2 regions of the Pseudomonas sp. FSO-7 genome follow, and region 2 is predicted to be linked to the other one. Evidence: predicted binding sites of a transcription regulator. Region 2 holds the regulator's gene; the other holds the start of a gene.
What was found. The regulator FliA, encoded in region 2, starts transcription of late flagellar genes. The targets are predictions, from matches to a motif close to CTAAAGTTTNNNNNNNNNNNGCCGNTAA.
Positions count from the first base shown of each region.

Region 1: a site for FliA is predicted at 2,172-2,199, ahead of AC515T_RS13670 (methyl-accepting chemotaxis protein). Genes of this name have one in related genera too.

Region 1 is NZ_CM184193.1:3,135,537-3,139,058, forward strand. It holds gene AC515T_RS13665 (YbdD/YjiX family protein) at 1-28, shown strand, start outside; gene AC515T_RS13670 (methyl-accepting chemotaxis protein) at 337-2,133, opposite strand; gene AC515T_RS13675 (DUF4212 domain-containing protein) at 2,381-2,647, shown strand; gene AC515T_RS13680 (sodium:solute symporter family protein) at 2,659-3,522, shown strand, end outside.
Region 2 is NZ_CM184193.1:1,857,556-1,861,077, reverse strand. It holds gene AC515T_RS08195 (protein phosphatase CheZ) at 1-327, opposite strand, end outside; gene AC515T_RS08190 (chemotaxis response regulator CheY) at 346-717, opposite strand; gene fliA (RNA polymerase sigma factor FliA) at 884-1,627, opposite strand; gene fleN (flagellar synthesis regulator FleN) at 1,624-2,454, opposite strand; gene flhF (flagellar biosynthesis GTPase FlhF) at 2,570-3,522, opposite strand, start outside.

The DNA of each region.
Region 1 (3,522 bases), 1.3 Mb from region 2:
TGGCAAGGGTGGGCCCAAGTGCTGTTGAGTTGAGTTAAACCCAACCCCATGTGGGAGCGGGCTTGCTCGCGAAGGCGTCGTGTCAGTTAACAGATAATGTGGCTGACACACCGCTTTCGCGAGCAAGCCCGCTCCCACAGTTGTTTTGGGTTGGTTTCAGCATTTGCATACGCCACAAATTCTTTGTGGCGAGGGAGCTTGCTCCCGCTGGCGTGCGAAGCAGGCCCCGGGGTTCTTCAGGCCGACCGCATCAGCCGGCTTTGCGACTGCTGCGCAGCCGAGCGGGAGCAAGCTCCCTCGCCACAGGGTAGTTGTCTGGCTTGATTCCGGTGTTGATCACTCCGCCAACAACACCGCCGCATCGAAGCCCACCCGTAAGTTGCCCCAGTGGCGGCCGCCGAAGAAGAACGGTACGTCGATCTCGGTCATGATTTCCCCGGTATCGCGCAGGTAGGTCTGCAGCAGGAAACGCTGGACGTTGCCCGCCGCGCGCAGGCCGATCGGGTCGTTGAAGATTCGCTTGTTGCGGCACACCGGCAGATCCACCGCCCGGTCGCCGGTTGGCGGCTTGGAGACCCAGCTGTTGTTCACCGGGCAGTAACCTTTGCTGTCGACAATGAACGAAACCTTGCCACCCGGCGTGCTGCGGGTGAGTTTGTCGCATTCTTCCTGGCAGACCTGGGCAAAGCGTTCGGTATAGCTGGCCATGTATTGCTGGGGATCGGTGCCGGGAATCAGTTGGTAATTCTGATCGAACAGGTTCAGGCCTTCGCGTTGCAGCGCCTCCAGGCGGACCTGGAGCGTGTCGCGGCACTCGCTGGCGCGGGTGATGGCGGCATCCAGCTTGCCGTGGCCGAGCACGAAACGACCGAGCAGCGCCTGGACCTTTTCGGCCACGCCGGACAGGTCGCGGGTGGCCGTTGCCGAATGCTGCATGCGCTGGTCGATCAACTGGCTGTCGGCATGGATCTGGGTGACCCGGTCGTTGATCCCGGTGTTGCTGTCGGCGAACTCTTGGATATGGGTCGCGATGTCCGCCAGCTTGCCGTTGGTGGATTCGAAATCGCCGATCATGCTTTCGAAATGGCCGGAGGCGCGTTCCACCACTTTCTGGGTTTCCCGGGCGCTGTGGCTGATCTGCGTAGTCTGCTCGTGGGTGGAGCTGACTTCCTCGAGCATGGCGTCGATGTTGCGCGAGATATCGTCGGTGGCCCGGCTGACGTTCTGGGCCAAGGTGCGCACTTCATCGGCCACCACCGCGAAGCCGCGGCCGCTTTCGCCGGCCCGGGCGGCTTCGATGGCGGCATTGAGGGCCAGCAGGTTGGTCTGGGCAGAGATCTGCTGGATCAACCCGACAATCGACTTGATGCTTGAGGACCGCTGGTTCAAGGCGCTCACCAGGGTGGCGAATTCACCGAGGCTGTTGGAGATTTCACTGATGTTGCCGGTCACTTCCAGCAGCTCGGCGTAGGAGTCGCGGGCCATGCTCAGGTTCTGGGCGGTGGTGCTGGAGATGCCCTGGGTTTGGCGCGAGACTTCTTCGATGCGGCCCACGGCGGTGTTGCTCTGGTCCATCACTTCCTTGGCGAATCGGGCCTGGTGGGTGGCGCTGTCGCTGGAGTCGCTGATGTTCTTCAGCGAGCGTGCCGACTCGACGGCGATGTGTACGGTCAGCGCCTGGACGTTGCTGATGATTTCCCGCTGCTTGGCCAGGAAACGGTTGCAAGTGCCGGCCAGCACACGGATCTCGTCGTGGGTCACCAGCGGCAGGTCCTTGGACAGGTCGCCTTCGCCGTTGGCGATCTCTTCCAGGGCCTTGGTCATGGCGGTGACCGGGCGCACGATGAGGTGGCGGAAATACCAGACCATGAAGCTGATCATGCCCAGCGTCAGCACCGCGCCGAAGAGCAGGGCATGGGTCAGGCTATCGAGCCGGTCTTCAATCTGCCCCAACAAGGCGCCGTCCAGTTGCGCGTTGCGCAATAGCAGCAGGATCTCGGCGCGGGCGCTGAGGGCAACCCAATAGAGCAAGCCACTGACCAGCACCAACAGGAAAAGGCTCGAGAGCTTTTTGGTGAGAGTATCGAAAAACTGCATTTCGATAGACTCGTACAAGGCCTTTAACGTCTGCATGCCGCTGCTCCTGGGCAAAAAAATCTCTTAATGGAATACATTCGACCGCGAGCGCCAAAGCTTTAGGGCGGGAGGGCGATTTGATATCACTCCGGCATTTAGATGCTGTTTAACGCTCCCGATGGTGATTAGGCAGGGATGTCAATACTTACTGGCGCGAATTAGACGAAAGTCGTACTAGCGTCATGCCCAGTGACTGCTACGGTTTGAAGTGCAAAACAATAAAAACAAACGGGAGGGCACCTCCATGTCCACTGAAAAGCAACAGGCTGCGCGCGCCTACTGGAAGGAAAACCTACGCTGGATGGTGATATTGCTGGCCATCTGGTTTCTGGTGTCCTTCGGCTTCGGTATTTTGCTGGCTGATGCACTCAACACCGTCAGTTTCTTCGGTACACCCTTGGGGTTCTGGTTTGCCCAGCAGGGTTCCATCTACGTCTTTGTGCTCGAGATCTTCTTCTATGTCTGGAAGATGAATCAGCTCGATCGCAAATATGACGTCCACGAAGACTGAGGGCGGCGCACATGGACACAAAAACCCTGATCTATCTGATCGTAGGCGCCTCCTTCGCCTTGTACATCGCGATTGCAATCTGGACGCGTGCCGGTTCCACCAGCGAATACTACGTCGCCAGCAAGGGCGTGCATCCGGTACTCAACGGCATGGCCACCGGCGCGGACTGGATGTCAGCGGCGTCGTTCATCTCCATGGCCGGGATCATTGCCTTCGCCGGTTACGACGGTTCGGTCTACCTGATGGGCTGGACCGGTGGCTACGTGCTGTTGGCAATGTGCCTGGCGCCGTACCTGCGAAAATTCGGCAAGTTCACCGTACCCGAGTTCGTCGGGGCACGTTATTACTCGCAGACGGCGCGGGTGGTGGCGGTGATCTGCGTGATCTTCATCTCCTTTACCTATGTGGCAGGGCAGATGCGCGGCGTTGGGATCGTCTTTTCCCGTTACCTGGAAGTGGATATCAACGTCGGTGTCATGATCGGCATGGCCATCGTGTTCTTTTATTCGGTATTGGGCGGCATGAAGGGCATCACCTACACCCAAGTGGCGCAGTATTGCGTGATGATCTTTGCCTACATGGTGCCGGCGATTTTCATCTCGATCATGATCACCGGCAACCCGATACCGCAGTTGGGCTTTATCAGCGAGGCCGCCGGCTCGGGGCAGAGCGTGATCGAGCGGCTCAACGGTTTGGGCGCTGAATTGGGCTTCACCGCCTATACCAACGGCACCAAGTCGACCATGGACGTGTTTTTCATCACCATGGCGCTGATGGTCGGCACCGCGGGCCTGCCCCACGTGATCGTGCGGTTCTTTACCACCCCCACCGTTCGGGATGCACGCAAGTCGGCAGGCTACGCATTGCTGTTCATC
Region 2 (3,522 bases):
CGCGCTCTCCACCAGGTCCATGGTGCGGTTGGCCGCGGCTTCGGTCAGCTTGACCACATACCCCAGGCGCTCGGTGGCGTCGGTGATCTGGGAGACTTCCTCGGCCTGCGGCATGTGCGGGTCGATCTGGAAATTGACAATCGCGCTGTGCAGTTCACGCGTGAGCTTGCCCACTTCCTGATACAGACCGCGGTCACGGGTCTGGTTGAGCTCATGGATCATTTGAACCGCATCGCCAAAACGACCTTTTTCAAGGCTGTCGACCAGTTCGCGGGCATGTTTTTTCAGGGTCGATTCGAAATCGCCCATTGAAGATTCGTTGTCCATAGCTCCCCCGTGGCGCCGTTAACCGATGCGTTCGAAGATTTTTTCGATCTTCTCTTTCAACGCCTGGGCCGTGAAGGGTTTGACCACATAGCCGTTTACACCGGCCTGGGCCGCTTCGATGATCTGCTCGCGCTTGGCTTCGGCAGTGACCATCAGCACCGGAAGGTGCTTGAGTTTTTCGTCGGCACGCACCTGGCGCAGCAGGTCGATACCGGTCATGCCCGGCATGTTCCAGTCGGTAACCAGAAAATCGAAGTTGCCACTGTGCAACATCGGGAGCGCAGTGGTCCCGTCATCTGCTTCGGCCGTGTTGGTGAACCCAAGGTCACGCAACAGGTTTTTAATGATCCGCCGCATCGTTGAGAAGTCATCAACGATGAGGATTTTCATGTTCTTGTCCAATTCGACCTCCAAGCAGTCTTAAACGCGCCCAGCACCTGGACGCGCCATTTCAATCAATCCGGCACAACACTCGACAACGGTCTGGAGCACAACGGATGGAGACTGGCGCAGTACCTGCCAGGCCAGCCTCGTCGCAGTGTCCCCACACTGCCTGTCAACGCGCTCGCCACTCCCCCAAACGCCCCCGCAAACGGGCCGCGCACTGGCTGTGTAACTGGCTGACCCGCGATTCACTGACCCCCAGGACCTCACCGATTTCCTTGAGGTTCAGCTCTTCGTCGTAGTACAGCGCCAAGACCAGCCGCTCACGCTCCGGCAAATTGGCAATCGCCTCCGCCAGCGCGCTCTGGAAACGCTCATCTTCCAGGTCACGCGACGGCTCCATGTGAGCACTCGCGTTATCCTCGTGCAGCCCTTCGTGTTCGCCGTCCTGCAACAGGTCGTCGAAACTGAACAGGCGGCTGCCCAAGGTATCGTTCAAAATCCCGTAATAATCGTCGAGACTCAACTGGAGTTCGGCCGCAACTTCGTGATCTTTAGCGTCACGCCCGGTTTTCGCTTCAATTGCGCGAATCGCGTCACTGACCATACGGGTATTGCGGTGCACCGAACGCGGCGCCCAATCGCCCTTGCGGACTTCATCGAGCATCGCCCCGCGAATGCGAATACCGGCATAGGTCTCGAAACTGGCGCCTTTGCTGGCGTCGTATTTGTTCGACACTTCAAGCAGGCCGATCATGCCGGCCTGGATCAAGTCCTCGACCTGGACACTGGCCGGCAACCGCGCCAGCAAGTGGTAGGCGATACGCTTGACCAATGGCGCGTAACGCTCGATCAGTTCGTATTGGGCGTCCCGTGCCGATTTTTTGTAGAGATGGTTGTAACCGCTGGCTGTCATAGCACGGGCCCTGCTGTTTGTTGCACAAGACGCTCGACGAAAAATTCCAGATGCCCGCGGGGGTTGGCCGGCAGGGGCCAGGTATCGACCTTCTGGGCGATCGCCTTGAACGCCAGCGCGCACTTGGAACGTGGAAAAGCTTCATAAACGGCACGTTGCTTCTGGACGGCCTTGCGTACGCTTTCGTCGTACGGCACGGCGCCGACGTATTGCAGGGCGACGTCCAGGAAGCGATCGGTGACCTTGGTCAACTTGGCGAACAGGTTGCGTCCTTCCTGCGGGCTCTGGGCCATGTTGGCCAGGACGCGGAAGCGGTTCATGCCATAGTCGCGGTTCAGCAGTTTGATCAGGGCGTAGGCGTCGGTGATGGACGTCGGTTCGTCGCAGACCACCAGCAGCACTTCCTGGGCGGCGCGGACGAAACTGACAACCGAGTCGCCGATGCCGGCGGCAGTGTCAATCACCAGCACATCGAGGTTGTCGCCGATGTCGCTGAAGGCCTGGATCAGGCCCGCATGCTGCGCCGGGGTCAGGTGAACCATGCTCTGGGTGCCGGAGGCAGCGGGCACGATGCGAATCCCGCCCGGCCCCTGCAAGAGCACGTCGCGCAGTTCGCAACGGCCTTCGATCACGTCCGCCAGGGTGCGTTTGGGGGTAAGCCCCAGCAGCACGTCGACGTTCGCCAGGCCCAGGTCGGCGTCCAGCAGCATGACCCGTCGGCCAAGCTCTGCCAGAGCCAGGGACAAGTTCACTGACACGTTAGTCTTCCCGACGCCACCTTTGCCGCCGGTCACCGCGATCACCTGTACGGGATGCATGCTGCCCATGTTCGTTCTTTACCTTGTCTTCTTAGACGGAGGCCACATTACTGGCTGCGCGTTCGCATAAGGAACAATGCATGGCAGACCATCGATGTAGGTACAAAAAATATTCATGATTACCTCAGCCGACCTGTTTGGTCGGGCTGTGGTAGATGTCAGCGAACATGTCAGCCATGGCTTCTTCGCTGGGTTCTTCCTGCATTTGCACACTCACGGCACGACTGACCAGTTGATGACGGCGCGGCAGATGCAAATCATCCGGGATCCGCGGCCCATCGGTCAGGTAGGCCACCGGCAGTTCATGACCGATCGCCAGGCTCAACACCTCGCCCAGGCTGGCCGTTTCGTCCAGCTTAGTCAGGATGCAGCCGGCCAGCCCGCAGCGTTTGTAGCTGTGGTACGCGGCGGTTAGAACCTGTTTCTGGCTGGTGGTTGCCAACACGAGATAATTTTTTGACTTGATGCCGCGTCCGGCCAGGCTTTCGAGCTGCATGCGCAGGGCCGGATCGCTGGCTTGCAGGCCCGCGGTATCGATCAGCACGACGCGTTTGCGCAGCAGCGGTTCCAGCGCCTGGGCCAGGGATTGGCCCGGATCCACATGGGTCACCGACACATTGAGGATCCGGCCCAGGGTCTTGAGTTGTTCCTGGGCACCGATGCGGAAACTGTCCATGCTCACCAGGGCGATGCTCTGGGCGCCGTACTTGAGCACATAACGGGCGGCGAGCTTGGCCAGGGTGGTGGTCTTGCCCATGCCGGCAGGGCCGACCATGGCAATCACCCCGCCCTCTTCCAGTGGCTCGACTTCCGGCGTGGCGATCATCCGCGCCAGGTGCGCCAGCAACATGCGCCAGGCCTGGCGCGGCTCTTCGATACCATTGATCAGCGCCAGCAGGTCCCGGGACAACGGGCCGGACAAGCCGATGCGTTGCAGGCGACGCCACAGGTTGGCCTGGGCCGGACGGCTGCCTTGCAACTGGTTCCAGGCCAGGGAGCCGAGTTGGACTTCCATCAGCTCGCGCAGGCTGTTGAGTTCGAAGCGCATCGAGTCCAGGGTGCGCGGGTCGACTCCGC